DNA from 2 places in the Ochrobactrum sp. SFR4 genome. Region 1 is predicted to be linked to the other one. Evidence: predicted binding sites of a transcription regulator. Region 1 holds the regulator's gene; the other holds the start of a gene.
What was found. The regulator PhoB, encoded in region 1, activates phosphate uptake and scavenging genes when phosphate is short. The targets are predictions, from matches to a motif close to TGTCATNNANCTGTCAT.

Region 1 (11,071 bases):
CGATGAGCCGCCATGCCATTCATGGCCATCAGCCAAACCAACAGTCAGATCCGTATCCGGTCCAGTGAAATGCAAAGCGCGGAAATTACGCTCATTGAGAATTTTGGTACGTTTGCGCAATTGCGCATTATGATCTGCCCATGCGGCAACCGGATCCGCATTATTCACGCGCGATGCGGCGAAAATTGCTTCGGCCAGTTTATGTGTTGCCACATCCGGCGCATCATCCGGAAAGACCAGCTTTGCCCAGGACGGGTTCGGATAGGAAACGATATTCCAGTTAATGTCGAAACCGGCAATTTTTTCCAGCGCAGGCTGATAGGCCATCGACAGCGCTTTATTGGCGCGTGCAACTTTTCCTGCATCCTGTGCGGAAAGCAGCATCGGATTATCACCGGTGATTGCAAGGCGCGCTGCACCGCCTGCATAGGCTTTGGCCATGCCCTGATACAGCCAGTCGCTGGCATGATCGAAACTCTCATCAGGCGCATATTGGAAACGCGACAGCGCCATGTCTTCATCGGAGAAAAACGGCGTTACCAGCCCTGCACCGGCTTTATAAGCATGTTCCGCAATACGGCGCACCAGCGGCAATGCGATAACCGGCGCGGTAATGACCAGATCCTGCCCTTTACGCAATTGCAGACCGACTTTAACCGCGACCTCGGCCAGCTTATCCAGTTTAACCGGATCGATGATTGCATCCGCGTGATTGTTTTGGCTGAAATCTGACATCACATACTCCGCTTATTTTCATTGATCATCACAGATACTCCTGCAAGAGCCTGTAAGCTAGAGCTTTGACAGGATTTTATATTGTCGCTGTAGCCACCGATGCGGAACAGCGTTAATATGCCATATGAAGTCATATTTATCGGAACAAATCCATGAACCGAAACCCCAATAATGCGCGATCATTTCAAAAGCTGAGTCTTGTTGCAGGACTGTTTGCAATAGCGCTGGCAGGCTGCACGACACTCACGCCCGAGCAGCAGCGTGCTGAGGATGAGAAAACCTGCATGAGCTATGGTTTTAAACCCAAATCTGAAGCCATGGCCAATTGCCTGCTGCAAATTCATCTCGACCGCCGTGCTGATATCCGTGCATGGCAGAATGAACGACCGCAATTTTCCACACCGATGGTTATTTACCAACCGGTGCTTGTGCCGCGCTGATCTTCATTTCTATAAATAAAAAGCCCGCATCATGCGGGCTTTTTCATTTCAGTCAATGGCAAGATGCGGGATCAGCTTGCAGGTTCCGGACGATCCTGTGTCAGCAGCAATGCACCGATCGCATCAACTTTCTGCTTGTTCATATCTTCCGCACCTGCTGCAAAAGCATTCTGCGTTGCAGAGGCTGCAACCGGCTTGGTTTCAAACGGAAGCTGCGCCGGAACCGGTGTGTTTACAGCCGGTGCATGATAGGCAAGCTGCATCGGTGCTTCCGCTGCAGCCGGTTGTGCAGCCTGAACATCCTGCGCGGTCTGTCCGGCAGATGCCACCATCACCGGAGCAACGACAGGCAGACGGTCACCTTTACCGGCCTTAGCCGTATCCGTCACATCATAGATGCTGTCCGGCATGGACTGGTTTCTTGGCTCATAGGCAGCCGCCAGATTATACGGGGTTTCAGGCAGCGGCGATTCCAGCGTTCCGTCTCTGCGGCGCTTTTCGTAGAAAGAATTGCCGCCGGCAACCAGCACATAATGCATATTTTTATACGGGAATTTCAGACCGGCAGTATGGAAGAACATTGCATTCTTCAGCTTCGGATGGCGTTCACCCTTCAGCACTGAATCTGCCGCTTCTTTTACATCCGGCAAAGCTTTGGAATTCATGGCACGGGTCATAACGCCCGGTGCAAACTGGTTTTTCTGTCCGACAACACCACAAATGGTTTCAGGATATTTTTCCGAGACCAGGCGATTCATCACCACTGTGCCGACTGCAACAAGACCATCACGGCTGGAGCGGGCAGATTCAAAGAACATTGCGCGCTCAAGGCATTCGCGGTCTCTGGAGGTGTAAGTGTAGGTCTTTTTGCCATTGCGGACAGTCACACCGGATTCCTTGGCAGACTGTGCAGCCTTAGCAGATTTTGAACCGGTCGAAGTCGTGGTGCAGCCAGCAAGGATAAACGGCGTGGCAACCAGAGCACCGATAAACAGTGTTTTCGCTAAATAAGAGCGTTTCAACGGTTCATCCTTATCAATAATTTCCCGTACACCCGGGTCGCACAGAAATCCTGTGCGCGAGCCCCGGGAAAATCGGAGGCTATTAGGGCTAAATAAAGGCACAAGGCCCGATTTATATTCGTGTTCCGGTTAGCGACAACCGGTTAAAATTTACCCCAAGAAAATGCGCTTCATTAGTTAACGACTTGTTAACGCATTCTTTTGAGCGATTACTAAAATACGCAAGATTACGTAAAGACTTCACTAAACACTGTAAAATGAAGCAGCTTACCAGATCATGCTCTGCAGCAATTCTGGTGCGATATTGCCTTATTTCACAACCTGATAGCACCTCAGGCACGGGCGCATCATGCAATTGACTGCCCGATTACGTTAGTCATAATTCATTACAGCGTGTTACAAATGGCTGATATTTCGTGAAATCACTTTGCGTTTATGGCACTATAGTCTTTACAGATACGGCTTTTCGCAGAATCACAAAAATAAAAACCGGCGTGAATTTTCTTCACACCGGCTCATTATTTTTCACAAATATCGGCCGGTTATCAGCCAAAAGCATAGCCGGCACCGCGAACGGTGCGAATCGGATCGGTTTCACGACCGGTATTGATCGCCTTGCGCAGACGGCCGATATGCACATCCACCGTGCGGTCATCAACGTAAATATCCCGCCCCCAGATACCATCCAACAATTGCGTACGCGAGAAAACGCGCCCCGGTGCCATCATGAAATATTCCAGCAGACGAAACTCGGTCGGACCCAGTTTGATTTCGCGTTCCTTGCGGTAAACACGGTGCTGCTGGCGGTCGAGAACAATCTCGCCGACTTTCAGCACATGGGAGAGAACACTCGGATTGGCACGGCGCAACATCGCCTTGATACGTGCCAGCAACTCCGGTGTGGAGAATGGTTTGACGACATAATCATCCGCGCCAACGGCCAGACCACGCACACGCTCGGATTCCTCACCGCGCGCTGTCAGCATGATAATCGGCAGACGTTCTGTCTCTGCGCGCTGACGCAGACGGCGGCAAAGTTCGATGCCGGAAACACCAGGCAGCATCCAGTCGAGAACCAGAAGATCAGGTACGTTTTCGCGTAAATAAATTTCGGCTTCATCGCCACGCAGGATCGTATCGACCTGATAGCCTTCAGCCTCAAGATTATAGCGAAGCAATTCGCTGATGGCTTCTTCGTCTTCAACAACCGCTATTCTTGGCGTGTGTGACATTGCGTATCCACTATTCGTTTAGACATAAGGGAGCATTTGCATTCCGGCACAGCCGGAATGCATGACGTTTATTCTGACAGGCAGGGCTGAATGCCCTGCATATCCGCTGCCGGTTAGAACAGCTTAGTTTTTATGCAATTCGTCGAGAACGACGTCATGGCTCAGATCATCTTTCGGACGATCCGGAGGCATCTGATTACCGGTGACAATATAATAGACTGTCTCGGCAATATTGGTGGCATGATCGCCGATACGCTCAATATTCTTGGCACAGAACAGAAGATGCGTACAGGCCGTAATATTGCGCGGATCTTCCATCATATAAGTCAGAAGTTCGCGGAACAGCGATGTGTACATCGCATCAATTTCATCATCGCGGTCGCGGACAATATTGATCTGAGTCACAGAACGGGTTGCATAGGCGTCCAGCACATCTTTAAGCTGGGTGCGGGCAAGCTCCGCCAGTGTTTCCAGACCGCGATAAAGCTTCACCGACTGGCGTGTTTCCGAAACGGCAACAACACGCTTGGCAATGTTTTTGCCCATATCGCCAACGCGTTCCAGATCCGCTGAGATGCGGATCGCGCCGATAATTTCGCGCAGATCCACAGCCATCGGCTGACGCTTGGCGATAATCATAATCGCCTTGTCATCAATTTCACGTTCGCCTGCATCGAGGATCAAATCTTCGGAAATGACCCGTTGTGCCAGCGCATTATCGGCAGTCACAATCGCCTTGATGGACTGCTCCACCATACGCTCCGCATGACCGCCCATTTCGGCGATTTTGCGGGCGAGAAACTTCAGTTCTTCATCATAGGACGTAACCGTATGCTGTGACGGCATGGAAATTTCCTTATCCTGTGGCACTGCCAAAGCAGTCTGTAAAACTCCAGAGCATTTCCGGCTTATGTTGCCTCATAGAAAATGCTCTATCTTGTTTGTTTTTACGCGTAAGCTCAGATCAGCCGAAACGGCCGGTAATATAGTCCTGCGTACGTTTTTCTTTCGGCGTGGTGAACATCATATCCGTGTCACCGACCTCTACCAGATTGCCCAGATGGAACATGGCTGTGGTCTGCGAAATACGCGCAGCCTGCTGCATTGAGTGGGTCACGATGACAATCGTATAGTCACGGCGCAACTCGTCAATCAGCTCTTCCACTTTCGCGGTTGCAATCGGGTCAAGCGCCGAGCAAGGCTCATCCATCAGAATAACTTCAGGGCTCACTGCAATGGCGCGGGCAATGCAAAGACGCTGCTGCTGACCGCCAGAAAGACCTGTGCCTGCATCATTCAGACGGTCTTTCACTTCTTCCCAGAGGCTGGCGCCACGCAGGCTCTTTTCAACGATGACATCCAGATCTGCGCGGCTGCGGGCAAGACCATGAATGCGCGGACCGTAAGAAACATTCTCATAGATCGATTTCGGAAACGGATTTGGCTTCTGGAACACCATGCCGACACGGGCACGCAGTTCCACCACGTCGATTTTCGGGTCGTAAATATCCTCGCCATCGAGCGTAATCAGCCCTTCAACGCGGCAACCTTCAATCGTGTCATTCATACGGTTGAGTGAGCGCAGAAAAGTCGACTTACCACAGCCGGACGGTCCGATCAGCGCGGTCACGCTGTTTTCTTCAATATCCAGATCAACGCCGTGCAAAGCCTGTTTTTCGCCGTAGAAAACTTTGACCTTGTCCCCGCGCATTTTGATTTTTTTTGGCAAGGCGTTCATCTTCTCTCCGAGAGTTTTTTCTAACGTATAATCATTCATCAGGTTCATAGCCGGTTCCTTCGAATCTACCAACGACGCTCAAAACGGCGGCGCAGAATGATTGCGGCAATATTCATCACAGCGAGGAACAGGAGGAGCACAATAATCGCACCCGATGTCCGCTCTACAAAAGCACGTTCTGCTTCATTAGCCCACATGAAAATCTGTACCGGCAGCGCAGTCGCAGGATCCATAGGGGTAACAGGAGCATTGGCAACAAAGGCGACCATACCGATCAGCAGCAGCGGCGCTGTTTCACCCAGTGCCTGAGCCAGACCGATAATCGTGCCGGTCAGAATGCCCGGCGCGGCCAGTGGCAGCACATGGTGGAACACCACTTGCGTTTTGGAAGCACCAAGACCCAGCGCCGCAGCACGGATTGATGGCGGCACCGCACGCAGAGCCGCGCGCGTTGCAATAATGATTGTCGGCAATGTCATCAGCGTCAGCACCAGACCGCCAACCAGCGAGGCCGAACGCGGCATGCCAAAGAAGTTGATGAAAACCGCCAGACCCAGCAGACCAAACACGATGGAAGGTACCGCAGCCAGATTGTTGATGTTCACTTCAATAATATCGGTAAAGCGGTTTTTACGCGCATATTCTTCCAGATAAATCGAAGCAGCAACACCAATCGGCAGAGCAAAGACCAGCACGATCAGCATCATATAAAGGGAGCCGATCAGCGCCACACCCAGACCGGACGTTTCCGGACGGCTGGAGGCCCCCATGGTGAACAGGCCGGTATTGAAGGACTGACGCATAACGCCTTCATCCTTCAAAGTCTTCATCCAGCCGACTTGCAGGTCGGAGACTTTACGCTTGCTCTGGTCAACCGACAGGTCGATCTGACCTTTATTGGCAGAGTCAACATCGGCTGCGGCAAGGAATTTGATTGTCTGGGTTGTGCCGATCAGTTTCGGATCAGCCATCACCATTTCACGCAATTGCAGACGAACGCCATCCGAATAGAAACGGGTCATGTCACGCATGGCAGGACGGTTGGATTTCTCCACACCGAGCTTATCAGCCAATGCATTGCGCACCAGCAGCGGATAATTCGCTGTAATCAGCACATTCGGATTGCTGGCACGTTCATTGGAAGGATCAATCACCTTCTCATCCAGCAGTACCGGAATTTCAATCGTTGTCTGCCAAAAGGCTGTGTAGCCTTTGGAGAATACCGAGAAAAACAACGCACAGAGAAAGAAAATACCAATGCCAATCGCAATCACGCCATACATGCGGAAACGACGTTCGGCAGCGTAGCGGCGTTTGATTCCAATATCACGGCGGGCTGGTGCGGTTGAAGTTGTCTTGGGAGTGAAAACAGCGTCGGTCATTCATATTGCTCCCGATATTTGCGCACAATGTAGAGAGCGAAAATATTCATCAGCAGTGTCAGGAAGAAGAGCGTAATACCCAGTGCAAAAGCCACCAGTGTCTGCGGTGAGTTGAACTCAAGGTCACCGGTCAGCTGATTGACGATTTTAACAGTGATCGTCGTCATCGCCTCAAACGGGTTGAGCGTCAGATTAGCGGCCACACCGGCAGCGAGCACCACGATCATGGTCTCACCGATGGCACGGGAAGCGGTCAGCAGCAGCGCACCGACAATACCCGGCAGCGCAGCAGGCAGGATCACACGCTTGATCGTCTCGGAACGGGTGGCACCCAAGCCCAGAGAACCGTCACGCAGGGAGCGCGGCACGGCAGTGATAATATCATCAGACAGGGAGGATACGAACGGGATCAGCATCACGCCCATCACCAGACCGGCAGTGAGCACGCTCTGCGCCATGATGAAGCCCTGACCACCGGTCAGTGCGGCACTCAGGTCACGCAGGAACGGGCCGACTGTGACCAGCGCGAAGAAACCGTAAACAATGGTCGGAATACCGGCCAGCACTTCCAGCAGCGGCTTGACGATAGCGCGGGTTTTGGCACCGGCATATTCAGACATATAAATAGCGGCGAACAGACCAACCGGCACCGCGAAGACCATCGCGACCAGCGCGATATAAAGCGTACCGGCAAGCAGCGGGATCAGACCGAACTGACCATGGGAATCTGTGGCACCAGCAGCGGCAAAACGCGGGTCCCAAACCGTTCCGAAGAAGAACTCGTAGGCCGGAACATCGCTGAAGAAATTGATTGTCTGAAACAGCATCGAGAAGACGATGCCGACAGTGGTGAGAATGGCGATGGTTGATGCAGCGATCAGCCCCCACAGCACAATGTTTTCCACATTGTTGCGGGCGCGGACGCGCGGTGCAATTGTCATCCAGCCAAAGATAAATCCGGCAATAGCCAGTGCGATAGTGAGAGCTGCGCGAATATTCGAAGAAAAATCTGCCGCTTTATTCCACTGCACAGCAACCGGCACCATCACATCCTGACCTTCTGTTGCCAGCGCGATGCCTTTTTCAGCCATCAATGCGCGGACTTCAGAATAGGTCTGCGGCAGGTTTTCACGCTGCTGCGGATCAAGACGCTCAAACCCGTGTGCGAGGCTTTTGACCACGCCGAGCGACAGGCTTTCGCTGTAATTTTCAGTGTTGCCGAGAGCATCCTGCAACTGCGATTTGGCAGTCTGCTCCAGATAGACGGTGGCGCTCAGCGACCAGACGACAAATAAAATAATTGCCGGCATGACTGTCAGAGAGAAAACCCACCATCCGTGATAATGCGGACGGGAATGTGGTTTCTCTTTTTTATCTGCCACGTTTTTTACGGTATTCAATTGTGCAACCGCTTTGGCGCGGCCAAGGAAAAACCCTGCGACGCCCAGCACGAAGACAATTGTTAAGACCAGCATGATCGACATTTAAATTCCCTGATCACCGTCCACGACAAAAGACAATCCGGGCGCAGAGTTTGTCTGCACCCGGACCATATTCAAATTATTTAACCTGCATTACAGTACCGGCTGTAAATGCATCGCGCTGTTCTTTGCGCTCTGCTTCCGGTGCCGGAACCAGACCATAGTCTGCCAGCGGGCTTTCATCACCAATCATCTGATCGGAAAGGAAGAATTCCACATATTCTTTCAGACCAGGAACCACGCCCAGATGTGCTTTCTTCACGTAGAAGAACAGCGGGCGGGAAACCGGATATTCGCCTTTGGCAATGGTTTCAACGCTTGGAACGATATCGTTCACAGTTGCAACCTTCAGCTTGTCAGCATTGTTTTCATAGAAGGACAGACCGAATACGCCAACGCCGGTTTTGTTGGCACTGATGCGGGCGAGTGTTTCGCTGTAGTCACCGTCAATATCAACAGCCTTGCCGTCTTTACGCACAGCGATACAAGTCTTGGCAGCTGCCTTGTCATCTGCACCACCGGCTTTGATGACTTCCAGCGCACCGCTTTCTTTACAACCGTCAGCGAGCAGTTTTTCTTCGAAAACTTCACGGGTACCGTGCTTTTCGCCCGGAATATAAGCAGCAATATCCCAATCCGGCAGAGCGGCGTTAACCTGATTCCACTTGGTGTTCGGATTATCTACCAGCTTACCGTCTACAACGATTTTCGCTGCAAGAGCCTTGTAAACATCAACCGGAGCCAGCTTCCAGTCCGGACCGTTAATGTCGGTTGCGAAAACGATACCGTCATAACCGATGCGCACTTCCTGAACATCTTTTACACCTGCATCAATGCAGGACTGCAACTCAGAAGACTTCATTGCGCGGGATGCATTGGCGATATCAATTGTGTTTTCGCCTACACCTTTACAGAAGTCTTTGATGCCTGCGCCCGAACCGCCGGATTCAATAACAGGGGTTTTGAAATCCGGATAGGTTTCGCCGAAAGTTTCAGCAACGATCTTGGCATATGGCAGAACGGTTGACGAACCGGCAACCTGAATCTGGTCGCGAGCCTGAGCGGCAGTAGCACCGGCTACAGCAGCAATTGCCAATGCAGCAGTCGTTGTAATCAGCTTGTTCATAGGAGCAGCTCCAGTTAGAAGAATGAGGTAACGTTTTCGACGTTACCAGCCATCTACGCGCTCTATATAACAGCTATATGACACTAATATTACAGGTTTGTATCAGTGCTCAATTCAGCATTTTATAATAAAAAAATGCAATTTCCCGCACGGTCAATACAAAGCCCGAAAATCCATCTGCTGAAAAGAAAATGAAAACAACCGGTTAAGATGGCTTCGCTTTTCTTTCTTCCGGTTCGCTCTCATCCTCGGCTGCCTGTGCGGACAAAAAATTGCCCACATGGCGCAGTGTTTCAAAGTGATCACAGAAAACTTTTATGACAACCAGAAGCGGCACCGCAATCAGGGCACCGATAAAGCCCCACAGCCATGACCAGAAGGCTACTGCCACAAAAACCGCAACCGTATTCAACTCCAGACGCCGGCCGATAATGGTCGGTGTCACAATCTGCCCTTCGAGAATATTACAGGCCAGAACAAAAGCCGGAGCCAGCATGGCATAGGCGATCTGGTCAAAAGACACGATGGCTATGATCCCGACCACGACAATTGTCGTCAATGCGCCGATATAGGGCAGGAAATTGAGCAGAGCTGCCATCACACCGAAGACAAACGGTGTCGGCATCCCCAATGCCCACAGCCCCAGACTGATTGCCAGCCCTAAAAGCCCGTTAATGATCGTGATCGTCAGCAGATAACTGGAAATAACCTGTTCCACGTCATAGACGACACGCAAGGCACGCTTTTTTTCGCTCAGCTTGCCAAAAGACTGAATGATCTTTTCATAGAACATGGTTCCCGAGGCAAGAATGAACAGTGTCAGAATAAACGTCACTGCGATTGTCGTGCCGCCTGACAAGACATTACCCGCGGCTTGTGAAAGAATTCCGGGCTGCGCCAGCGAAACTGTCTGCACTTTCGGATCCTGTCCCATTTGTGCGACCTGATCGACCTGTTTGCTTATGTTGAGCAAATGTTCCGCCGGTGCCCGCAACCGGTGCAGTTTCTCTGTCAGTTCCCGTCCGATCTCCGGTGCTTCACTCACCATTTCCGTAACCGGCCCGCTTAAAAGATAACCGGTCACGCCGATAAATGAGAAAGAAAAGACCACAAGCAGAGTGGCAGAAATAGCTTCAGAAATGCCGAGCCGTTTTTTGGAGAAGCGCACAATCGGCGTCAGCATCAAAGCCAGCAAAATGGCCAGCGTGACCGGCATGAAAAAATCCCGTGCAAAATACAGCGCATAAACCAGCATCATCAGAAAAATACCGGTCAGCATTGCGCGGGCTGTACGTACATATTTCGCCAGATTTTGCAGGTTTCCGCTTTCAGGCAAAGGATGCGCCGGATAAATAAGCCCATTCTCAGCATCGGATATCGATGTCTTATTCTCATGCGGCATTTGCATCCGCCTCCCCCTCATTCCTGTGCGGATTATTCCCGCTATGCCGGTAAATTAAGGGAGATAGCAATGCCGTCAATATAAAGCGATAAATATAGCCCGCCAGCCGGCATGATCCGGCTGGTTCAAAGCAAAAGCATATCTTAGTTCAGCACCAGCCAGCCGGAAATCAGGATAACAACAGCACCGGCCAGCATATGAATTTCCACCGGAGCATTAAACAACAATGCTCCATAGAACAGTCCCCAGATAATCTGGCTATATTGAACAGGGGCAACAATAGCGGCAGAACCCAGACGGAAGGCTTTAACAATCATCGTCTGCGCAAAAGCGATCAGCCCGCCGCCGAGAAGCGCCAGCCCCAGATCCTGCCATTGCGGTGTGATCAGGCCGTTATAAAGTGCCAGCAATCCGGCAAAAAAGGACTGGACGATCAGAAGAGCAACAACCAGCGCCTTATCGGATTCATCACTTTTGGCACGGCGCAGCAAAACCTGTGCGATGGCGAAAAAC
Region 2 (11,071 bases), on a different contig from region 1:
CATTTCCTTAAAGACAATGAAATCAGTGATGATGGTGATATTATTCTGCGCCGTGTGCAGAATAGTGACGGGCGTTCGCGTGTTTTCATTAATGATCAGGCGGCAAGCGTTGGTTTGCTGCGTGAACTTGGCCGCCATCTGGTGGAAATCCACGGGCAGCATGATGATCGTGCGCTGATTGACACAGATTTGCACCGCACACTGCTGGATGCTTTTGGCGGACTGGACGGACAGACTTTGCAGCTCCGCCGTTTGTATAAGCAATGGCGCGACAGCGAGAGTGCTTTGGTCAAGCATCGCGCCAAGGTGGAAGCCGCAGCACGTGAGGCCGATTATTTGCGCGCCTCCGCTGAAGAACTCTCCAAGCTCGATCCGCAAGAGGGCGAAGAAGACGAGCTGGCTGAAAAGCGCTCCATCATGATGAAGTCCGAGAAGATCGCGACAGATGTCAGCGAAGCCAATGATCTGCTGTCCGGTCATGAGTCGCCGGTGCCGACGCTGGCTGCTTTGGTGCGCCGTCTTGAACGCAAAATGCCGGAAGCACCACATCTGCTGGAGCCGGTGATTAAAGCGATTGACGAGGCGCTGGACCGTCTCGGCGATGCGCAAGGCGGTATTGATACGGCAATGCGCGAGATTGATTTTGACCCGCGTGTACTGGAAACAGTTGAAGAACGTTTGTTTGCGCTGCGTGCTGCATCGCGCAAATTCTCTGTGCCGGTGGCCAATCTGGCTGCATTGCGCGACAAGATGGATGCAGATTTGCAGGATCTTGATGCCGGTGCTGAAAAGCTGGAGCAGCTGGAGAAGCAGGCACAGGAAAACCGTGCAATCTATGATGCAGCGGCTGCTGCTTTGTCGGCAGAGCGTGCAAAGGTCGCCCAGTCATTGACACAGGCTGTGATGCAGGAATTGCCGGCGCTGAAGCTGGAGCGTGCGGAATTTATCGTCAATATCGAAACCGATACGGAAAACCGCAGTGCTGAAGGTATTGATGTTGTTGAATATTGGGTGCGTACCAATCCGGGTACACGCGCTGGGCCAATGATGAAAGTCGCCTCGGGCGGTGAATTGTCCCGTTTCCTGCTGGCGCTCAAAGTTGCCCTTGCTGATCGTGGCTCGGCACCGACCCTTGTATTCGATGAAATTGATACTGGTGTGGGTGGTGCCGTGGCTGATGCGATTGGTCAGCGTCTCGCACGACTTTCTTCCAATGTGCAGGTTCTGTCTGTCACCCATGCGCCGCAGGTTGCTGCGCGTGCGACAACGCATTTTCTGATCGCCAAGGCGCAAGGGGAGAGCGAGCAAATGCGCACCTCTATCCGCACGATGGAAGTGGCCGAGCGTCAGGAGGAAATTGCCCGTATGCTCGCCGGTGCCAGTGTGACTGACGAGGCCCGCGCAGCTGCCGAGCGTTTGCTGCGGGAAAACGGCGCTTTGACTGTATAAAATTCAGTCTTGAGCGTTTGATTTTATCCGACTGTGTTATATTCAATCCGTAAACGGAGACGGGTTGAATATGAGCGAAATCAGCGTTGAAAATTTGAGCGAAGAGCAGGCCGCAACTGAGCTTGCAGTTCTGGCAAGAACCATCGCTAAGCATGATTTCCTTTATAATACACAGGATGCGCCATCCATCTCCGATGCGGAATATGATGCGCTACGCCGACGTAATCAGGCGATTGAGCAACGCTTTCCGCACCTGATCCGTGAAGATTCACCCTCGTTGAAAGTCGGCGCGGCGGTTTCCGAGAAATTCTCCAAAATCACTCATAAGGTGCCGATGCTATCGCTGGATAATGCGTTCAGTGACGAGGATGTGGGCGAGTTTATCGGGCGGGTTTATCGTTTTCTCAAACTCTTTCCCGGTAGTCCGCTTGGTATTACCGCAGAACCGAAGATTGACGGGCTGTCGCTCTCGCTGCGTTATGAGCAGGGGCGTTTGGTTCGTGCTGCCACGCGCGGCGATGGCTCGGTGGGCGAGAATGTTACGAATAATGCGCGTACGATTGTTGATATTCCGCAGGTTCTCAAAGGTGATGCGCCTGATGTGCTGGAAGTGCGCGGCGAAGTCTATATGAGCCATGCGGATTTTGCGGCACTCAATGAAAAACAGGAAAAAGACGGCAAACCGGTCTTTGCCAATCCGCGTAATGCGGCAGCAGGTTCTCTGCGCCAGCTGGATAGTAAAATCACCGCCAGCCGTGTGTTGCGTTTTTTCGCCTATGCATGGGGTGAGGTGAGTGAAATGCCTGCCTCTAGCCAAATGGGCATGGTGGAAAAATTTCAGTCCTATGGCTTTACTATCAATCCGCTGATGCGCCGTTTTGAGAGTGTACCGGAGCTGGTTGCCCATTATCATGCGATTGAAGAACAGCGTGCCACGCTTGGTTATGATATTGATGGCGTGGTTTATAAGATTGACGATCTGGCTCTCCAGCAGCGGCTTGGTTTTATCTCACGCAGTCCGCGCTGGGCAATTGCCCATAAATTTCCGGCAGAGCGTGCTTTCACCATTCTCAAAGGTATTGATATTCAGGTCGGTCGTACCGGCGCTCTGACGCCGGTTGCACGTCTGGAGCCGATTACGGTTGGTGGTGTGGTGGTGACCAATGCCACGCTGCATAATGAAGATTATATTCGCGGATTTGACCAGAAGGGCAATGTATTGCGTGAAGGGCGTGATATCCGCGTCGGCGATACGGTGATTATTCAGCGTGCCGGTGATGTGATCCCGCAGATCGTGGATATTGTAGCCGATAAACGCCCTACGGATAGCGTTACCTATGAATTCCCGCGTCTCTGCCCTGTCTGCGGCAGTCATACGGTGCGTGAAGAAGGTGAGGCAGTGCGCCGTTGCACCGGTGGTCTGATCTGCGAGGCGCAAGCCGTTGAGCGTATCCGCCATTTTGTTTCCCGCAATGCTTTTGACATTGAGGGGCTGGGCGAAAAGCAGGTTGAATTCTTCTTCAATGCTGAGGATGAGAGTTTAAAAATCCGCACACCGGCAGATATTTTCACGCTGGAAAAGCGGCAGGCCGCATCACCGCTGAAGAAGCTGGAAAATATTGAAGGTTTTGGTGCGACATCGGTGAAAAAACTCTATGCTGCGATTAATGAGCGGCGTGAGATTGCGCTGAGCCGTTTTCTGTTCGGGCTTGGTATTCGTCATGTCGGTGAGGTCAATGCCAAGAAACTCGCGCGTGCCTTTGGTTCTTATGCGAAGCTGGCTGAAATGGCGCAGGCGGCTCTGGTGCCGCAGGAAAAGAGCGATAAGGGCAATGATGCCTGGCGTGAACTGACCGATGTGGAAGGCATTGGCACGATTGTCGCCGAGGCGATTGTAGATTTCTATCAGGAACCGCATAACACTGAAGTGCTGAGTGCATTGCTGGCAGAGGTAACGCCTCTGGATGAAATTCACGAAGTTGTGAGCGGATCACCGGTTGCCGGTAAGACTATTGTTTTCACCGGATCGCTGGTGCGTATGTCGCGTGATGAGGCCAAGTCCATGGCTGAGCGCTATGGCGCAAAAGCAGCAGGTTCTGTTTCAAAAAAGACAGATTTGGTGGTTGCAGGCCCCGGTGCAGGCTCAAAACTGGCAAAAGCTGCCGAATTGGGCATTGAAGTGATTGATGAAGATGCATGGTTCACACTGGTGGGTGCGGATTAAATATCCGGTTTTATGACAGGACAGGTGTGTCTGCCCTGCACTTGATTGGTTTTATGCATCAGCCTATTCATAACCAGAGTGGGAGCGGAGAGCAGTTTTCTGCTTTAGTCCATTCTTTGATGACAAGCGCGGGTTGATGACGATTGTGACCATCAGGCGCGCTTGCAAAAATACTGGTAATGAAAATGGATGGATGTAATCCGAAAATGCTGCCTCAGGATGGTTCCTGTGCAGCACAAACGAATGCCGAATTGTTTTATGACGGCTTCAAACGTGCAATTCCTGTGACCCTTGCCAGCGCGCCTTTTGGCCTGCTGTTTGGTGTGGTTGCCGTTGATAACGGCTTCAATGTCTGGGATTCCGTGCTGATGAGCACCATGGTTTTTGCCGGAGCCAGTCAGCTGGTGGGGATGGAACTGTTCGGCCATCACGTTGCGCCCTGGATGATTCTGCTGTCGATTTTTGCAGTGAATTTCCGTCACGTATTGTATTCCGCAGGTACAGGACGACTGATTAAGCATTTCACGCCGTTACAGCAGATTGTCGCCTTCTTCTTTCTGACTGATGTGCAATATGCGGAGAGTGAAAAGCGTGCTGAGCAGAAACTGCCGATCAGCTTTATCTGGTATATCGGACTTGCCGCGCCGCTTTACGCTATGTGGGTTTTTGAAGCCTATCTCGGCGCCACCTTCGGCGGAATGATCGGTGATCCGAAAGCCATCGGCCTTGATATGCTATTGCCGATTTACTTTCTCGGGCTGGTAATGGGTTTTCGCAGCCGTACCAACTGGCTGCCGATTGTTGCTGCCAGCTCCGTGACCTCCGTTGCCGCTTATTTTTGGATCGGTTCGCCGTGGCATGTATCGATTGGTGCCATTGGCGGGATTGCTGTTGCTGTGATGATTGCCAAGCCGCTGTCTGGCCGTGAAACCGTGATTACGCTGGATGATGAACCGGTGAAAACTGTGAAGGACGTGCAGTAATGTCTTCAACCGTTTGGATTATTTTTGGCGCGGCTGTGCTGACTTATATTACCCGTATCGGGGGGCATCTCATTCTTTCGCAGTTTGAGCGCGTGCATTATCGCGTTGAGGCCGGGCTCAATGCCGTGCCTGCGGCAGTGCTGACAACGCTTGTTGCTCCTGCTGCTTTCAATGCGGGATGGAAAGAGTTTGTGACCATGGTGCTCTGCACTCTGGCGGCATTCCGTATCGGTATTATTCCGCTGTGTATTTTTGGCGGTGTGCTGATTGTGCTGTTGCGCCAATATATGCCGTTCTGAGATCGGTATAAGATTGATAATAAAAAAAACCGGCGCATGCGCCGGTTTTTTTGTTCAGACGGGTATGATTTACAGCGCTTCAGTCGCTGCAATTAGCCAATTCTTTTCGTCTTCCGAGCAATGCGGCAGTAATTTGTCGCGGGTCTGTGCATGATAATCATTGAGCCACGTCAGTTCGTCCGTATTGAGCAGAGAAACATCAATGAGACGACGATCAATCGGGCAGAAAGTCAGCGTTTCAAACTCATGCATCGCGATATCGCCGCCATCAATTGCTTTCGGCTCTTTGACGATAATCAGATTTTCAATGCGGATGCCGAATTCGCCCGGACGATAATAGCCCGGCTCATTGGACAGGATCATGCCGGTTTTGAGTTCTTGTGCACCACGCTTTGAGATGCTCTGCGGCCCTTCATGAACCGCGAGATAGGAACCAACGCCGTGGCCGGTACCATGCGCATAGTCATAGCCATGCTGCCAGAGAGCGGCACGGGCAAAGGCATCAATATCCTGACCGCGCGTGCCGACAGGGAAGCGCAGGCGTGACAGTGCGATAACGCCTTTCAGCACCAATGTGAAAGTCTTCTTCTCAAAAGCAGAGACTTCACCAATCGCCACGGTACGGGTAATATCTGTGGTGCCGTCACGATATTGCGCGCCGGAATCGATCAGATACAGTTCACCATCTTTGAGTGTGCGGTTCGTATCTGTATTGACGCGGTAATGGATGATTGCGCCGTCAGAACCTGCGCAGGAGATACTGTCAAAAGACAGGTCTTCCAGAGGTTTCTGAAACATTTCACCAACAGTACGGCGGCTTGTTTCAAGCTGCTGTGCGGCGCTGATTTCATCCACACTACCGGCAGGTTGGCTGTCGAGCCATGAAAAGAATTTGACCATTGCCACGCCGTCGCGCTCATGGGCAGCGCGGGAGCCGTCCAGCTCAGCTTTGTTTTTCATCGCGCGCGGCAGACGGGCAGGGTCGGTACCTTCAACCACGGTGCCATTAGCCTGCGTAATGATCATGCGCAGTTTTTCCGCGGCAAGTGCGGAATCCAGCATGAAGCTGGTGCCTTCGCCAGCCAGCTGCGCCAGTGTGCTTTCCATCTGATTTGGAGCAACGATCCTGGTTAGCTGTGTGAGGTAGGCTTCGGTTTCAATCGGCAGTTTACGTTTATCAATAAACAGGATGTGCTGACCATCCGCGGCAATCAGCACGAAGCTCAAAGGCAGTGGTGTATTGCTGACATCGCGGCCGCGAATATTAAATGCCCATGCAACGGAAGACGGATCAGTGAGGATGGTTGCACCGGCGCCGCTTGCCGCAACTGCTTCACTCAACAAGTTGAGCTTGGCGCGTGGCTCCTGACCGGCATATTGCAGTGGCTGAATTGTCACCGGCTCTAATGGCGCGGCAGGTTGATCAGTCCAGACCAGATCCACCAGATTGTCCTGCACCGGCACAAGCTTGCCGCCCTGTGCTTCAAGAGCTGTTTTCAGCGCGCGGGTTTCTGCAATTGTGTGCAGCCACGGATCGAAACCGATGACCAGACGTTTTCCGTTTTTCTCCAGCCATGTGGCTGGAGGATTGTCGACGAGACTTTCAATGTCAAAGACTGCCGGATCGGTTTGCGTACGAACCTGCAATGTGTAGCGCCCGTCGACAAAGACATAGGCTTTGGTTTTCAGGATCAGCGCTGCACCGGCAGAACCGGTGAAGCCGGTCAGCCAGCCAAGGCGCTGAGCACGCAGCGGCACATATTCGCCCTGATGCTCATCGGCACGCGGTACAAGAAAACCGTCCAACTGAAGACGGTTTAGTTCCTCGCGCAATTTGGCTACACGCGGCGCACCGGTTGCCGGATTGCTGCTGACTTCAAAGTTCTGAAACATGAGATTCTGATCCTGAATATATCCCTCGAAGTCCGATTATAATCAGAGCTTTGGCTTCAGGTGAAGAGCAACCCAGCTTTCTTTGTAAATAGTTTTGTGATGTTCAATACCAGCCGCTTCATAGGCTGCAAGAACGCTGTCGCGCTGGGTTTCCAGAATGCCGGACAGGATCAGCGAGCCATTATCTTTCACATGCTGGCGCATCTCGCTTGCCAGTTCAATCAGCGGATTGGCAAGAATATTGGCAACGATCAGGTCAAAAGGTGCCCGAGCTTGCATATCAGGATTGTCAAAGCCGGTGGCGGTGAGGGTTGAAACCCATTTGTCGGCACCGTTCTTCACCACATTTTCCTGCGCCACATCAACGGCAACAGGATCAATATCAGTAGCAAGTACCGGAATGTCGCGTAATTTGGCAACAGCAATGGCCAGAACGGCGCTGCCGGTGCCGAGATCCAGTACATTTTTCGGCTCTTCAAGCGCGACGATTTCTTCAATCATCTCAAGGCAACTGGCGGTGGTGCCGTGATGGCCGGTACCAAAAGCAAGACCTGCATCGATTTCAATGCCGATATCGCTGTCCTGCAGCTTGTCGCGGTCATGGGAACCATGAACGAAAAAACGGCCGGCGCGTACAGGCTTCAGACCTTCAAGGGAATGCAGAACCCAGTCAATATCCGGCAGTTCTTCCACGCCGATTTCGTCCGGTTTCAGGCCCAGACAAGCTGCCATGCGCGGCAGGGCTTCGTCAGCACCGGCTTTATCTTCGGTATAAAGCGAGATTTCATAAATCTGCTTGTCCTCATCAATTTCAGTGTTGGCCAGCGGCAGACCATCTTCTTCAAATACCGGTTCAAGCAGATCGAAAATCTGCTCAGCCTGATCTTTGTCCCGTGTGAGATATAAGCGGTACTGTGCCATGTGGGGTCTCTGAATTGGAGTTATAAAAAAGAATAGAGCAGTTTCCTTACTCAGGAAAACTGCTCTATCACGAAGCTTGGTCAGATGCGAATGCTATCCTCCGCTATAATCAGCCTGCTGCCAGACGTTTCAGCTTGGAAATTGCTGTTTCTGACGGTTCGCCATAGGCGATGGTTGAGCGCAGACGACCGTTCTTATCGAGAAGCAGGATAGATGCGGTGTGATCCATCGTGTAATTTTCGCCGTCTTCGTCAACTTTCTTGGCATAGATATTATAGGACTTCAGCATCGCAGCAATGTCCTTCGGGTCGCCGGTAATGCCTGTGATACGGTCGGAGACATTGGTGATGTATTTCTGAATATATTCCGGTGTGTCACGTTCAGGATCAACAGTGACCATATAACCGCGAATAGCTGCCCCTTCAGGGCCGAGCTCTTTCAGCCAGCTGTCGAGGTCGAAAAGGGTAGTCGGGCAGACAACCGGACAATGGGTGTAACCGAAAAACACGACTGAAGGATTACCGCGCAGAGACTGATCGGTGATCTCACTGCCATTCATAGAGACAAGTTTGAACGCGCCGCCATAAGGACTCTCTTCGCCGGAGGCCATTTGTTTGTCGCGATAGGCCTGAAAGCCGACAATGCCGATTGTGAAAGCAGCAACAAACAGCACCAGAACGGGAAGATATTTACGCATAAATCAGATCCTCAGAAGCACCATGAAATACCATCCATGAGCATGGTCATGAATATGGTGTCGCTGTAATTCATCCAGCCTGCAAACAAAGCACCAGCGACCAGAGCGGTGATTAATACCACGCCGCTAATCCAAAGCAATTTTCTGCTCTCGTGCCCGTTGGCCTGTCTATCAGCTGTCGTCATAATAATGTTATAGCTGGCTTGCTGCAGTTTGGCAAAGGCTGTGTGTGTGATTTTCCCATCTTTTATGAAATTTCAGAAAATTTTGAAATTGAACTTATGCAGGAATAAAACGTGATGAGTGAGGATGTTTTGCAGTTTTCGCGTGATGTGCAGCCGAAAATTCATCCGAGCGCGCAGCTGAAATCCGTTAAACTCGGACAATATACCGAAATCGCTGAACGGGTGATCCTGCGTGATGTGCAGATTGGTAATTTCACCTATCTGGAGCGCAGCGGCGAGGGTATTTATGCCGAGATCGGGCATTTCTGCTCCATTGCTTCCAATGTGCGGATCAATGCGCTGGAACATCCGATGCAGCGCCTGACTATGCATAAAATGACCTACCGGCCGAATGAATATTTCCGCAATATCGGCGTGGATATGGATTATCGTGCGCATCGTTCTTCCCGACGGGTAACGATCGGCAATGATGTCTGGATTGGCCATGGTGCGGTGATTTTGCCCGGTGTGAGCATCGGCACCGGTGCCGTAATCGGCGCAAATGCAGTGGTTTCTAAATATGTGCCGCCCTATATGATTGTTGCCGGTGTGCCAGCAAAAATTCTGCGGCCGCGTTTTGATGAAAAGACGGTTGAGCGCCTGCTGCAGAGTGCATGGTGGGACTGGCCGGTGGAGCTGATTTATAAAGCGCTGCCGGATATTCAGACCATGGAGATTAATGCTTTTCTCGATAAGTGGCTGCCTTTGGCGGAGGATGTGTAAGGTCACTCCACAATTGCCATGGATGATTCAAACCTGAATGCAGGAGATGTTTATGAAACAATTTCTGACCGTTACAGCTCTGGGCGCAATGCTGGCCTTGTCTCCTTTGACAAGCGTAAACATGGCGCAGGCGGAGGAAATCGGTAAGGTTGGTGTGGACTGGCTCGGCAATGATATTGTGATTGATGCGGTCAGTGATCCGAAAGTGCAGGGTGTGACCTGCCATCTTGCATCCTTCTCGCGCGGTATGATTGACCGGCTGCAGAAGGGGAACTGGTTTGAAGATCCGTCCAATGCGTCGATTTCCTGTGAGCAGACAGGGCCGATTACCATCGGAGATATTAAACTAGGTAAGGGCGGCGAGCGGGTATTTTCCGAGCGCACCAGCCTGATCTGGAAGAAGCTGGTGATTACCCGTATTTACGATCAGACCAATAATACGCTGATTTATCTGGCGCATGCCTCGCAGGTGCAGGATGGTTCTGCCAAAACATCACTTTCAACTGTGCCACTCTATCGCGGGGATGTGATGTGGGAAAAAGGTAAGCCGCAATAAATTATTTATAAGAAAATGCCGGTTCTGAAGTGTAATTTTTAAGTGTTAGAGCGACCTTTGTGCGCCCAAGAGGGCGCACGGCGCTCTAACCTGCATTTTTTTATGCCTGTATTTCCCTGTCACGATACGACGAATTGTTTTTTCTTGACGACAGGAAAATTCAGGCATTTAGTTGCAAATGAGTTTCATTATCATTTGTAGCAAAGATTTTTTCATGAAGAAAACTGAATTTCCACTGGCAGAGGGTGCTGATAATTTGAGCGCCTGGCGTCAGGAACCGGCAGCGAAATCACTGGCTGAGGTGAACGGTACAATTGCAGTTCCGCGCCATGGTAGCCGCTGGAGAAAATTGATGGCCTTTACAGGGCCGGGCTATCTGGTGGCGGTCGGCTATATGGACCCCGGTAACTGGGCCACATCTATCGCCGGTGGTTCAAAATTTGGCTATACGCTGTTGGTTGTAGCTCTGATCTCTAACATTATGGCGATCCTGCTCCAATCACTCTGTACCCGTCTGGCAGTGGCAACGGGACGGGATCTGGCACAAGCGTGCCGCGATGCTTACTCACCGGCAATGGCGTGGTTTTTGTGGATCGGCGCGGAGATTGCGATCTGCGCGACCGATCTTGCCGAGGTGATCGGTACGGCGATTGCCCTGAATTTGCTGTTTGGTATGCCGCTGGAGCTGGGTGTGCTGCTCACGGCTCTGGACGTCTTTGTTGTTCTCTATATGCAAAGCAAAGGTTTCCGCTGGATCGAAGCCTATGTGCTGGTTTTGCTTTGTATTATTGCCCTGTGTTTTCTGGTGCAGATTGCACTGGCTGATCCCGATTGGGGGGCTGTGATCCGTGGCTTTGCACCGACAACAGAAATCGTGACCAATCCGGAAATGCTCTATTTGTCGCTGGGGATTATCGGGGCAACGGTAATGCCGCATAATCTGTATTTGCATTCCGGCATTGTACAAACGCGTAAATATGGCAGTAATTTAGAGGAAAAGCGCGAAGCGATTTCTTATTCCACATGGGATTCAACCATCGCACTGATGCTGGCACTGGCGGTTAATGCGTCTATTCTTATTCTGGCAGCTGCAACCTTTCAC

Region 2: HBA93_RS11060 (DapH/DapD/GlmU-related protein) is a predicted target of PhoB. The motif match lies at 8,646-8,662, and genes of this name have one in related genera.

The regions. Positions count from the first base shown of each region.
Region 1 is NZ_JAAPBB010000005.1:226,369-237,439, reverse strand. It holds gene HBA93_RS08650 (aminopeptidase) at 1-735, opposite strand, end outside; gene HBA93_RS08645 (hypothetical protein) at 888-1,175, shown strand; gene HBA93_RS08640 (cell wall hydrolase) at 1,247-2,197, opposite strand; gene phoB (phosphate regulon transcriptional regulator PhoB) at 2,743-3,429, opposite strand; gene phoU (phosphate signaling complex protein PhoU) at 3,553-4,275, opposite strand; gene pstB (phosphate ABC transporter ATP-binding protein PstB) at 4,394-5,167, opposite strand; gene pstA (phosphate ABC transporter permease PstA) at 5,233-6,549, opposite strand; gene pstC (phosphate ABC transporter permease subunit PstC) at 6,546-8,033, opposite strand; gene HBA93_RS08610 (PstS family phosphate ABC transporter substrate-binding protein) at 8,110-9,156, opposite strand; gene HBA93_RS08605 (AI-2E family transporter) at 9,362-10,435, opposite strand; gene HBA93_RS08600 (DMT family transporter) at 10,702-11,071, opposite strand, start outside.
Region 2 is NZ_JAAPBB010000007.1:157,494-168,564, forward strand. It holds gene recN (DNA repair protein RecN) at 1-1,449, shown strand, start outside; gene ligA (NAD-dependent DNA ligase LigA) at 1,520-3,673, shown strand; gene HBA93_RS11035 (AzlC family ABC transporter permease) at 3,880-4,656, shown strand; gene HBA93_RS11040 (AzlD family protein) at 4,656-4,955, shown strand; gene HBA93_RS11045 (aminopeptidase P family protein) at 5,025-6,848, opposite strand; gene HBA93_RS11050 (50S ribosomal protein L11 methyltransferase) at 6,891-7,769, opposite strand; gene HBA93_RS11055 (SCO family protein) at 7,879-8,466, opposite strand; gene HBA93_RS24150 (hypothetical protein) at 8,478-8,606, opposite strand; gene HBA93_RS11060 (DapH/DapD/GlmU-related protein) at 8,766-9,413, shown strand; partial or broken gene HBA93_RS11065 (CreA family protein) at 9,538-9,969, shown strand; gene HBA93_RS11070 (Nramp family divalent metal transporter) at 10,184-11,071, shown strand, end outside.